DNA from 3 places in the Microcoleus sp. F4-D5 genome. Region 3 is predicted to be linked to each of the others. Evidence: riboswitches for the same ligand, from Rfam matches in the RefSeq annotation. Region 3 holds a riboswitch; each other region holds the start of a gene.

Region 1 (4,223 bases), on a different contig from region 3:
CAGTCATAATTCATCCTTTTTCGCTAACGCATTCACGGCAGCCGTTGCCATTGCACTGCCACCGCGCCGCCCGTGCAGCGTAATAAATGGCACTCCCCGACTGTTGGCTGCCAGTTCGGCTTTGGATTCGGCAGCCCCGACAAATCCTACCGGGAAACCCAGAATTAAAGCCGGTTTGGGTGCTCCGGCATCCAGCATTTCCAGCAGTCGGAACAAAGCTGTCGGGGCATTGCCTATGGCCACAACTGCACCCTGCAAGTTGTCCAGCCACAAATCCACAGCTGCAGCCGATCGAGTATTTCCCATTTGCCGCGCCAACTCCGGGATTTCGGAATGCCAGAGGGTGCAAATCACCTGATTGTCAGCGGGAAGGCGTTTGCGAGTGATGCCTTCGGCCACCATCCGGGCATCGCACAGGATAGGCGCACCTGCTGAGAGGGCTTGGCGTCCGCAGGTTGCGGCCCCGGGCGAAGCTGCTAAATCTGTAACTATATCGGTCATGCCGCAACTGTGAATTAGTCGCACGGCTACCGATTCTAAATCGGGCGGCAAGGTTGACAAATCTGTTTCGGATCGAATTGTGGCAAAGGATTTGATGTAGATTTCTGTTCCGTCTCGAATGTAGTCAATCATTGTTTAAAACTGTTATGGGAATTTTGTTGGATTTGTGAAATAGATTTTTTGAATAAACCGCGAAGATGGAAAGGGCGCGAATGAAGAATTATCAAGAGATATAGAAAGACAAATGATTAAAATTTGTCAGTTTCAATGGAATCTTTTTTCAGTTTAAATTCCCATTTTCGGTGTTCAATAACTCCTGTAATTGGTCGATCGCCAGCCGATCGACAAACTCACCAAATGACTCCAAAGGCTCTCGAAACCGCTGATATACCTTCAACAAAAGCTCGATCGCACCGGGCATCTCGACCGCACTCACCCTCTGGAAAATTTGCCGCCCGAAGGGTAAATCTTTTCTACCCGCATAAATGTTGTAACCTTCGATTATCTCGTCTCCTCGCTCAATCTGAATTCCCAGCAGCGTGATATCAATTGGCCGGTGCTGGGCGCAAGACTTTTGGCAACCGCTGAAATGAATGTTGATCGGCAGGTCGATCGTCAATTTTTGCGCTAAATCCCTCGCCATTGCTAAGGCGTGAGTTTGAGTATCTGTCGCCGCCGACGCACAGCCGCTGCTGCCGGCACAAGCCACCAAGCACGAATCTAGGCGAGTTGGGGATGAGTGCAATCCCAAATCGGCAACTTGCTCTTTTACCTCAAAAAGCTGGGAGTTGGGGATATCAGAAATCAACAGATTTTGCCACGGCGTAAGTCTCAGGGTACCGCTGGCTAGATTTTGGGCTAAATTTGCCAAATTCCGCAGTTGTTTTGATTCTAGCTTACCTAGGGGCAGTGCAATTCCCATGTAGGAGAAACCGGACTGTTGCTGAGGGTAAATGCCGAGATGTTGGTGATGGGGGAGGGATTTTTCAGATGAGGCGATCGATCGGGCGGGCAAGATGCCCACCCCACAAGCAAATTCACTCTTGGTGGAACAGGCATCTTGCCTGTTTTTGGGAAACTTGCAAGATGTGAATTGCAATAAAAATGGTAAATTATGCTGTACCTTTTCTAGATAAGTTTCAGCGCCCCAATCTGCCAGCAGGTGACGCAAACGCGGTTTTTTACCATCAATTCGAGGCTTATTTTTTGTGTATTCAAGATAGGCGCTAGCGAGGGCGGCTAATACTGAAATACATTGCGATTCTTGGATTAAAATTCGTGTGTCGCTGTTTAAATGCAGCCGAAAAACGATTTCTGATTGGGTTGAACGCCCTTCAGCAGCTAATACAATATCGTTGCGTAAATCGCGGATCGAAACTGCTTCCCCGCCGTCAAAGCCAATACTGAACTTAGGCGAAAGTTCCGACAATTCGGGATGCGTTTGCAGGTAATCATCCCAAGCTTTCACTAGCGGGCGAGTATCGAGTAACTGCTGGCGATCGATCCCTGCTGTCGGACTTGCCATAATATTGCGAATCGGGTCAACTTCAACGCGGCGAGATGCCAATCCCAATTCCAGCAAATCTTGCCAAACTTCATCAGAAACTGGCGAATTCAAGTCTCGGATTTGCAAATTCGCCCGATTCGTTACTTGCAAACAACCGGTACTGTATCGATCGACCAAATCGGCGATCGTCCGACACTGCTGCGCGTTTAAAATTCCCCCCGGAATCCGCATTCTCGATAATATTCCGTCTCGGGCGCGGGAACCGTAAAATAAACCCGGACAAGTCGGCAATTCACTCAAAGCTAACAAAGAAACTCCTCCCCGTGCGACGCAGGGAATCTAAAGTAAACTCCTGAAATCGGCATTCTGACTTTGACAGTTGCGGCACAGCGCCGGAATTGCACCGGACTTTCCCGCTTTCAGGTTTAAGAAATCTATCACAAGTCGATCGGCATCAGCCAGATCGATCGAGTTTCTTAACAAATCTCCGGGCGAGCTCGCCTTTTAGGGAGGAAATTCGTTTGATTGTCTTGCTGATTCCTGAATAATTTTTTATAATATATAATCTAAGTCAAAATCACTCTAAGAGTGCGCGACTTCTAACTTCGGCTGTAAAACCTGCGATCGCGTTATTTATTTATTTATGACAATTGAAGAATTGCAAATCAAACTCGCAGAGATCAATCACCTTGTTGAGACATTCCAAACATCAGTAGCTTTGGAAAAATACTACTCGGATGACACTGTGATGATTGAAGGAGATGGTACAATTACTAGCGGCAAAGAAAACTGCCGCCAAGGAAGAGAAATCTTTTTTCAAGAAATGTTAGTTGAGTTTCGAGAATCAAAATTAATTAGTCAAGACATCGCTGTTTCAGCCGACAAAAATTATGATTTTGTAGTAATTTCCAATTGGTACAATGATTACACCGTTAAAGTTGAAGGTCAAATCATTGATTCCAAAAGCAACCAAATCTCGATCGGCTATTGGAAAGATGGTTTGGTAGTCAAGGAAAGTTACAACTATCCAGTGATTACGGTGGTTTAGCACTGTTTGTTAATTAGACTTACGCAAAACCTGCATAAACCGGGTTTTTTGCCTTATCTGTGCGCGATAACCAAGTATTGTCGAAAAACCAGGTTTATGACCGGCCGTGCGTCCCGGACTAATATTGATAGGTGCGATCGTTATTGAACCTGAGAAAAATAATCCGCATGATACTTGAAACTCAGAGATTGGTTTTGAAACCGATTGTGGAGAGCGACCTCAACACGCTTCATAGAATTTTTATCGATGCCTATGTGAGGAGATATCTGTGCGACGGCGAAATCTGGTCGCTACAAAAGGTTGAAGAAATGCTTGCCGAAAACAAAAAGCTGTTTGAAGAAAATAAATTCGGTTTGTGGTTTATCGAGACCAACACCGAGCAAGAAGTGATTGGATTTGTGGGTTTGTGGTATTTTTTTGAAGAAGAACAGCCCCAGTTACTTTACGCATTGCTGCCAACAGCAACTAAAAAAGGCTACGCTACTGAAGCTGCAACCAAAATAATAGAGTATTGTTTTGATGAACTTGGCTTTGAGTATGTTGTCGCAAGCTGCGATCGCCCAAACATTGAGTCGCTTAAAGTCGCAGAAAGACTCGGAATGAGGCAAGTAGAAGAAAGAATTATGAATGGAAATCCGATATTATTCTTGAGAATCGATAAGTAGTAATTAGCAGTAAGGATTCAATGCACAAATGGCTTTCGGTGGTGGGGATTGGCGAAGACGGACTTTCGGGATTAAGTGCGATCGCCCGTTCTCTACTCTCTCGATCTCAAGTCGTTGTCGGCGGTGCCCGTCACCTAGCAATGCTACCAACCGACGACACCCGCGAACAATTGGTTTGGGCTTCGCCTTTGCAGACAACAGTCGATGAAATCATCCGCCGCCGGGGACAATTTGTGTGCGTCCTAGCCAGCGGCGATCCGATGTGTCACGGCATCGGCGTCACGCTGTCGCGCAAAATTCCTATTTCCGAAATGACTGTGATTCCCGCAGCATCGGCTTTTAGTCTTGCTTGCGCCCGTTTGGGTTGGCCGCTGGCCCAAGTTGAGACTTTCAGTTTGACAAATCGCCCGATCGCGTCGATCGCCCTTGCTTTGTCCTCCGGCGCGCGCTTGCTGGTGTTGAGCGCTGACAGACATACGCCAGCAAAAGTTGCCCAATTGTT
Region 2 (4,223 bases), on a different contig from region 3:
GGATTTGGCAAGCAACATTATTGCTATCAAATTTCTGCGGCTCAAACGAGATCCAATGGTGGTCGTAAGGTGTGTGTGGCGGGTCGTTCGGATGGGCGGCAACTTCCCATCTGCCCGCAAGCATTGTATCTGGAATTGGGTTGCTAATTTCGATTATTTCTTTTATTGTTTCTCCCAATTCTGTAGCGGTTAATTCCAGGCGATCGCGATTACTTCTGACTTTCGGCAAGCGGGTAACATCGAGAGATTGCAGAACGGCTAAAGCATCAGCCGCTGACTTGTATCGGTCTTGCAGTCTCGGTGCTACCATCCTTTCCAGCCAGTTCATCCAACCCTGCTGCAACGGCGGTACTAAATGCCGATAATGAATGCTATAATTAGCATCGATCAAGTTGCCGACATCCGCAGATTTCGTACCAGTTAACAAGCAAATCAGCGTTATCCCCAAGCCGTAAAGATCCGAGGCTTTGGTTAATTCTCGGTTAAACATTTGTTCCGGCGGCATGAATCCCATCGTGCCTTTGACGACGCTGCTAGCCGCGATATTTCCACCTCCTAGCCGCGCAAAACCGAAGTCTACTAAATAAACATTGAGTTCGTCATCTATTAACAAGTTTTCTGGCTTGATGTCGCGGTGAATTATCGGCGGTTTCTGAGCTTGCAGGTCAACTAAAATTTCTAAAGTGGCGATCGCAATTTGCTTGATATCCGGCGGCGAAAAAGTCCGCGCGACAGCAGATTCGGCATTTTTGTATTCCTGCACCATGCAGAAACCGCTGTCAGTTTGAAAAGAATCGAGATAGCGGGGAATGCCCGGGAAATCCAGTTTTTGCAAAACTTTAATTTCTTGTTCGTAAGCTTCGTATTCTGCCCAGCTAGCACCTAATTGGGCAAATTGAAATTGCTTAATTACAACTAATTTTTGAGTATTTGTATTTTTCGCTAAGTATGTAACTCGGCCGCCGAGACTGTTGTGTCCGAGTTCTTTTTCAATCTGATAGCCCTGAGTGGAAAAATCGGAGAATGCGTTCATATAGTTTGTAGTAATTTTATTGTGGGAGGGGATTCTAGCCCGTCATTAACAGGCATCTTGCCTGTTCCACAAAAAGTTATGTTTTTTGGGATGGGTTTCTATCCTGTCAGCAACAGGCAAGATGCCTGTTCCACAAAGAGTTATTTTTTTTGTGGGGTTATATCCTGTCAGGAACAGGCAAGATGCCTGTTCCACAAAGAGTTATGTTTTTTGGGATGGGTTTCTATCCTGTCAGCAACAGGCAAGATGCCTGTTCCACAAAGAGTTATTTTTTTTTGATGAATCGACATTACCAACATAACTTTTTTCCAAAAAGGCGGCAAGTGCGGTATGATGTGATTTCGCGATCGGTTCTAGCGGGGAGCAGCCGTTAGAGGAAACGGGGAAAGTTCGGTGCAAGTCCGGCGCTGTCCCGCAACTGTAATGAAACCCTTGTGGTTTCTAAAGTCAGAATGCCCGCCGATATCTAACTCACTTTTGAACGCATCTGCGAGGTACGGATGATGGATGGAATTAACACGGCTGTACGCACCAAGCACAGTCTATTTGTTTGCACTGCTTGCGCTAGTGTTTGGAAAAACGGCAAGCGAGAAGGCAAAAGCGGCGGTCAACAATTCATGGAAAATTTGTCGCAACTCGCTAAAGATTGGGAGTTTTCGGATAAATTTGAGATTCAAGAGGTTGAGTGCATGAGTGCTTGCAGTCACTCTTGTGCGGTGTCTTTTGCTGCTGTTGGAAAGTACACTTATCTGTTTGGCGATTTACCAGCAAATGAGTCGGAAAGCGTCGAGGCTGTACTCGAATGCGCGGGTCAATACTATGCTAAACCAGACGGTTTGTTGCCTTGGTCTGAGCGTCCTCAAGCTCTGAAAAAAGGTGTTTTAGCAAAGATTCCGCCGCTGGGAAGTTAAGCTCTTTCCTTCCAGGCTTTGCCCATCGGGGATAACTAAAGCCACCAATCTGCCAGGGACTTAAGTCCCTGGCTAATAGCGAAAGTCCTCTAAAGAGGACTGAGAATAAAAATTTTAAACTCATTAGTCCTCTTGAGAGGACTTTCGCTTTGAGGCAGGGGTTTAAACCCCTGCCGGACTGTCGGTTTAACGAGTTTCCTGTCAGCAATTGACTGACCCAAAATTGAAAGATATTCAATCACACTACAACAACTAAATTATCAATGCACAAAATTCCTGTTACTGTCATCACTGGTTTTCTCGGTAGCGGCAAAACTACCTTAATTCGCCACTTATTGCAAAATAATCAAGGTCGCCGCATTGCTGTTCTGGTTAACGAATTTGGCGAAATCGGAATTGACGGAGAATTGCTGCGCGATTGCCAAGTTTGCGACGAAGAAGAAAATGTTAACAGCAAGATTGTTGAACTAACAAATGGTTGTCTTTGCTGCACTGTTCAAGAGGAATTCTTGCCGACTATGCAGGAATTGTTGAAGCGCAGAGAACAAATTGATTGTATCTTAATTGAGACTTCTGGCCTCGCACTTCCTAAACCTTTGATTCAAGCTTTTCGCTGGCCGGAAATTCGCACGGGTGCTACTGTAGACGGTGTGGTTGCTGTTGTCGATTGCGAAGCTATTGCTAGCGGTTCTTTTGTCGGTGATATCGATGCTTTGATGGCACAGCAGCAGGCTGATTCTAGTTTAGATCACGAAACTCCGATCGAGGAATTGTTTGAAGACCAGTTAGCCTGTGCCGATATGGTACTTTTAACGAAGGTCGATCGCGTAGATGCAGAAACTCACCAGAAAGTCCAAAGCTGGTTGCAGCAAGAGTTGCGTCCGAGTGTAAAAATTGTGCCTTGCAAAGGTGGCGAAATTAACCCTGATGTGCTCATGGGATTTAATGCGGCGGTTGAGGATGATTTGGAGTCTCGCCCGAGTCACCACGATACTGAGGAGGAACACGAACACGATGATGATATTAACTCGACTTACTTTATTGCCGATCGCGAATTTGAACCTGAAGCTTTGGTCAAAAAACTGCAATCCTTGATGCAGCAGGAGGAAATTTATCGGATTAAAGGGTTTGTGGCGGTTCCCAAGAAACCGATGAGGATGGTGTTGCAAGGTGTGGGCTCGCGCATAGAATATTTTTACGATCGTCCTTGGCAACCTTCTGAACTCCGCCAAACCAAATTAGTGCTGATCGGTCGAGAGCTAGAACGCGATCGAATTGCAGCTATAATTAACAACTAATTGTCATCTGAGAGGGGCGGGTTGATGGATATTTTGAATTGCAGCAAATATTATTGGCAAACTCGCTCCTCCAAGCTCTCACGAACAATTTATTAACATTATTTAATATTGTGACCGCTGCCAGCAAGTTTGGTATAAAATAGCGATAATGGTTATCATTGTACAATAATCGAGGTCAAGTATGGTGACTGCTGGGGCGATCGAATCAGTTCCTGTTACCGTTCTCACGGGTTATCTCGGCGCAGGCAAAACTACGCTACTGAACCGCATTTTAACACAGGAACACGGCAAAAAAGTTGCAGTCATCGTCAACGAATTCGGCGAAGTAGGCATCGACAACCAACTGATAATTGATGCCGACGAAGAAATTTTCGAGATGAACAACGGCTGCATTTGCTGTACAGTCCGAGGCGATTTAATTCGGATTATCGGCAACTTGATGAAGCGGCGAGACAAATTCGACCACATAGTCATCGAAACAACAGGTTTAGCCGACCCCGCACCCGTAATTCAAACCTTTTTTGTAGACGAAGATATGCGGGAAAAATTGCTGCTAGACGCAGTTGTCACCGTAGTCGATGCCAAGCACATCTGGCAGCACTGGGACGCAGACGAAGCTCAAGAACAAATTGCATTTGCCGATGTAGTTTTGCTCAACAAAACTGATTTAGTGACTGAGGAAGAATTGGCAGAATTAGAAAAGCGAATTCGCGCCATGAATGCAATGGCAAAAATTCACCGCACCCGCAACGCTGAATTACAAATGGATGCTTTGTTGGGCGTCAAAGCATTTGATTTGAACCGGGCATTAGAAATCGAGCCCGACTTTTTGGGCGAGCACGATCACGAACACGACGAAACTGTTACTTCGGTAGCAATAGTAGAATCCGGTGCTATTGACGGCAACAAATTTAGCGATTGGATTGAGGAATTGTTGCGAACTCAAGGGCCGAATATCTTTCGTACAAAAGGCATTTTGAA
Region 3 (4,223 bases):
CAGAGTTGCACTATGAAGTTCCTGTCCGGCCAGATCGCACAACTGCTTAATCTTTAAAGCAGCCGCCGCGCTTGTAAAATCTCTTGTTGCAACAGCTCAAAAGTGTGAATTTTTGAGTTATCATCTCTCTCAACGATCGCCCTTATTTGCTCCATCAGCTCGATCGCCAGCGGTACCCCAAGCTGCAATTGTTCCAAGACATCCCGCTGAGCAAAAACGGTTTCCGGTGTTCCTTCTAAAATCAATTTTCCTCGATCCATTACAAACACCCAATCAGCCCAGCGGTAGATGAAATCGAGGTCGTGACTTGCTAACAGAATGGTGGTTCCGGCGCTGTGAATTTGTTGGAGTAAACCGATAAGTTGTCGGGTGTGACGCGGATCGAGATAGGCGGTAGGTTCATCTAGCAGCAGCAGTTTGGGCTTGAGAACCATGATATCGGCGATCGACACCCGCTTTTTCTGCCCTAAACTGAGATTGTGAATTGGTTCGCGGGCGAGTTCGCTTAGATCGAATTGGTCGATCGCCTGCTGTACCTGTTGAGCAATTTCGGATTCTTTTAAGCCTAAATTGTACAATCCGTAGGAGATATCTTCTTCTACCGTCGAAGCTACTAATTGATGTTCGGGGTTTTGAAAGACGAGTCCGATTTGTTGGCGCAGTTTCGTCAAAGATTTGCGATCGTAGCGCAAGGGTTCACCGTGCCAGCTAATAATTCCCTGTTGCGGTTGATACAAGCCATTTGCTAACAAAAAAAAGGTGGTTTTGCCGCAGCCGTTTTGACCGATTAGCCCGCAGCGTTTCCCAGCGGGTACTTTGAGATTTAAACCCTGAATAGCCACTCGCGAACCGCAGGGATAGGAGTAGGAAATGCCAGCGAATTCGAGAATCCATTCAGACATATTTGTTATTTGTTATTTGTTATTTTTTATTTAGCCTTGTTCCCAGGCTCTGCCTGGGAATAAATACCCGGAGGCTATGCCTCCAATTACCGATTACCGATTACCGATTTCTATTGTATAGAAATCCTTGCAGGAGTCGTAAACTTTTACCCCACCCCAACCCTCCCCTTATCAAGGGGAGGGAGTAAGAAATTCACACAATTTGTATCAGCCTCGATCGGATTTTGACAACTGCCAAAGTTGCATTTCATAACAGAGATGTTGCTCAAAAAGTTGACTTGCATCCAATCCTTCAACCACCAGCTTCTTGAACCAGCGACGAAATATCCAGCGCAGGAATTTGTGGACGGGGGGAACTGCGATCGCAATTAAATCCGCAACATAAATCATTGTGTTCAGTCCATACCTGCGGAAAGTATCTACATACAGGTCAATCGTCGGTAAAATATGAGCCGAAATATCCTCAGTTTTTACTACATTGAACCCCGCTTGCATCAATGCAATCTGAAGCTCTTTCACCACGTGACAGTTAGAAAACATTCCCTCTGTATAGTTAACATCAGAGCGCATCATATCGGCAAGCAGTACATAACCACCAGGATTGAGGACAGTGGCAGCACCCTTAGCAATATCAACAGCCGACATATACTGGCTACTTTCGCTAAAGAGAATAAGATCGTAGAAATGGGTTGCTTTGAAGTCTTCAAACCTCGTGAGGTGGAAGATTGCCCGATCGTCCGTACACTTGAGAAAGCGCTGTTGTTGGAACGGATCGGGTGCGAGTCCCTCCACTCGAAAACCTCGATCGAGCAAATAAGCCGCATTTCCCCCTATCCCGCATCCTACATCCAGCACGGTTTTGATGTCTTTGGGGATCAAATCCAAGAGTTTATCTGTGTAAGCTTGCTGAGCGATGCGCAGCCGCGCGATCGTGAGTTCCTCAGCAGGCACAGGTAGGGTTTTCCAATAACCGTAGTGAAGGTAGGGCGAATCTGTCAGGCCCAAATAGTAATTAAGCGCTGCATTTTGGTAGCGAGTTACTTTGGAAATTTCGATTGATTTTGGCTGCGACATTGGGAAAATTTAGTAAGTTTTAGGATTGCGGGCAGAGTTGAAATTCTTCCCAGCGCTTGCATACCTGTTCATAGCACTCAACAGGAGAAATTGCCAACTTTTGCAACAAATTAATATCAATCTGAGCGTTGGCGATCGACAAAAATATAATTGCTTCCTTTGGCTCGTAGCCAGCAATGATTTGGAGCAGATTTAAAACAGTGTTTTCCTCTATTTCTAGTTGTTGCAAATAAACGGTTGCTTCCAAGTCGGAAATAAATTCCAGATCGTACTTTATAGTATCTACGCTCCAATTCACAGAGGGGTTAATGGGAGTATTGATTTGGCAAGCAACCAAGCCTCGCCCTCGATGCAAAAAACCATTCCAAGCAGTATATCCGATCGACAAAATATTCTGATGAATAAACAAGTTTTGCCAGTACCCAAAACTACCCTGCCAAACACTATCTTCCACTCGCATTTCTTTTCATTTCCATTAAAATACAATATGCTTTAGAACGCCCATCAAATTACATCAGCGTTCATCTGCGTTTATCGGCAGATATCTGCGGTTAAAAAATCCCAATCCAATAATAAAAAAAATAATAAACTCACCATCATCCATACCTCGCAGATGAAAAACATGATTGCAAACAAATCGGCGGGCATTCTGACTCAGAGAAGCAAGAATCTCCTTACAGTTGCGGGACAGCGCCGGATTCGCACCGAACTTTCCCCCTTACGTCTGATGGCTGTTCTCCATCAGAGCCGATCGATATACGGGAATATTACCACTATTTGGAACATTTGACAAAAAACCGTCCGCCTATTCACCAAACTCAATATTTTCATACAAATTGGCCAGCGAAATTTCCACAGCAACAGATGTTAAACTCAACCGATCGCCCATACAGCTATATTCCGAAAAAATCCACTTATTCGCATCTGTTTTAGAATATTGCTCCACCCGCAGCCGATATTGAGCGATAAATAAATACTCTTGAAAACTAGGAATACTGCGATAAGCAGCAAACTTTTCATCGCGGTCATAAGCTTTAGTACCTTTAGATAGCACCTCAGCAATAAACACGGGATTAGTAATTGTATCCGTCCGTCCAGATTGCAGCTCGATCGGGCGCGCTACCACCATCGCATCCGGGTAAGTATAATTATTAAGCTGGGAAATCCACAGCCGCTGATCCGAACCAAAAGTCCGATACGGTTTCCCTTTTAACGCCAGCTTCAGCGCAACAACTAAATTAGTGGTAATTTCATTGTGATTCGGTGTACCGCCAGCCATCAGAACAATGTCCCCATTGATAAATTCATGCCGATCCAGAGAATTGATTTCCAATTCTAGATATTCCTCAGCCGTGTAGGTTTTGGTTTCAACTGGCGCGATCATATATAACGCTCTCTTTTAATCTACTTATTTTAGTTTATCTTTAAAATTTTCCTAATTCAAGACAAAAGTAGATTTCAATCATGCGAATAAACAGGCAAGATGCCTGTGAAGCGAAGAGGGAATTTTCTGGTGGGGCGGGCAGGATGGTCCCCCCTGAAAGGCTGATTGAGAATGTGCAAGATGTGAGGGCGATCGCACTTAACAAGCTTACCGCAGCGGGACAAAGTTATAGCCAGTGCTTCCTCCTTGTTTAACTTGCACTAAAATCGGCTTATTAGCCCGATCGCCCGTGGGCAAAAACTTCACATCCTCGCTCGATCCTGCTGCCGAGAAATTCGGATTTCTGAGTGCTTGTTGCAACCCGAACCGCGTATTGCTTTGACGCAAGCCGGCGATGACAGCTTGAGTCGCGTCAAAACTCGTTGCTGTTCGCCAATTTACTACTCCTCCCCAGCGCTGACTGGCATTTTTAGGAAATGGATTGTTGGGATTAGTTTCAGGATGCCAGGGAACGGGCAAAACAAGCCCGTCAACGTCCTTTTGCCCGTCTTTTAGCGTTTGAAAGGTGTAAAGAGTTGAACTGCTGTAAAGCGCTAATTTGCCTTGATTTGCACGGGCTAGATCGATCGCGCGATCGATGCGATCTACGTGGGATGCTAGCATCAATCCTTGTGCACCTTGGCTAACAGCATCCGCGATCGCAGCGTTAGGATTAAATGTCGGCGCTGACAAGTCGCAGACAATAGGAACTAATCTGCCACCTGATGCTAAAAGAGAGGCAATAAATTCATCCTTAAACGAAGCTTTACCAGCAGCTTGAGAGTCGTAGCAGAAGGCAATATTGCTTTTGCCGACTTGTTTGA

The links. A riboswitch is a leader RNA that binds a small molecule or an ion and turns the genes downstream of it on or off. The one in region 3 is predicted to bind cobalamin.
Region 1: linked by a shared signal. The riboswitch ahead of cobG (precorrin-3B synthase) and the one ahead of QUA80_RS04570 (hypothetical protein) in region 3 are both predicted to bind cobalamin.
Region 2: linked by a shared signal. The riboswitch ahead of QUA80_RS07275 (DUF1636 domain-containing protein) and the one ahead of QUA80_RS04570 (hypothetical protein) in region 3 are both predicted to bind cobalamin.

What each region holds. Positions count from the first base shown of each region.
Region 1 is NZ_JAUBSX010000079.1:29,118-33,340, reverse strand. Features, by position in the region: gene QUA80_RS27100 (precorrin-2 C(20)-methyltransferase) at 1-7, opposite strand, end outside; gene QUA80_RS27095 (precorrin-8X methylmutase) at 4-633, opposite strand; gene cobG (precorrin-3B synthase) at 782-2,317, opposite strand; adenosylcobalamin-variant (AdoCbl-variant) riboswitch at 2,360-2,439, opposite strand; gene QUA80_RS27085 (hypothetical protein) at 2,652-3,056, shown strand; gene QUA80_RS27080 (GNAT family N-acetyltransferase) at 3,224-3,721, shown strand; gene cbiE (precorrin-6y C5,15-methyltransferase (decarboxylating) subunit CbiE) at 3,742-4,223, shown strand, end outside.
Region 2 is NZ_JAUBSX010000010.1:53,877-58,099, reverse strand. Features, by position in the region: gene QUA80_RS07280 (serine/threonine-protein kinase) at 1-1,033, opposite strand, end outside; cobalamin riboswitch at 1,365-1,511, shown strand; gene QUA80_RS07275 (DUF1636 domain-containing protein) at 1,534-1,944, shown strand; gene cobW (cobalamin biosynthesis protein CobW) at 2,208-3,242, shown strand; gene QUA80_RS07265 (GTP-binding protein) at 3,424-4,223, shown strand, end outside.
Region 3 is NZ_JAUBSX010000006.1:32,856-37,078, forward strand. Features, by position in the region: gene QUA80_RS04555 (dihydrofolate reductase family protein) at 1-50, shown strand, start outside; gene QUA80_RS04560 (ABC transporter ATP-binding protein) at 54-902, opposite strand; gene QUA80_RS04565 (methyltransferase domain-containing protein) at 1,110-1,976, opposite strand; gene QUA80_RS04570 (hypothetical protein) at 1,996-2,436, opposite strand; cobalamin riboswitch at 2,599-2,743, opposite strand; gene QUA80_RS04575 (Uma2 family endonuclease) at 2,782-3,360, opposite strand; gene QUA80_RS04580 (ABC transporter substrate-binding protein) at 3,568-4,223, opposite strand, start outside.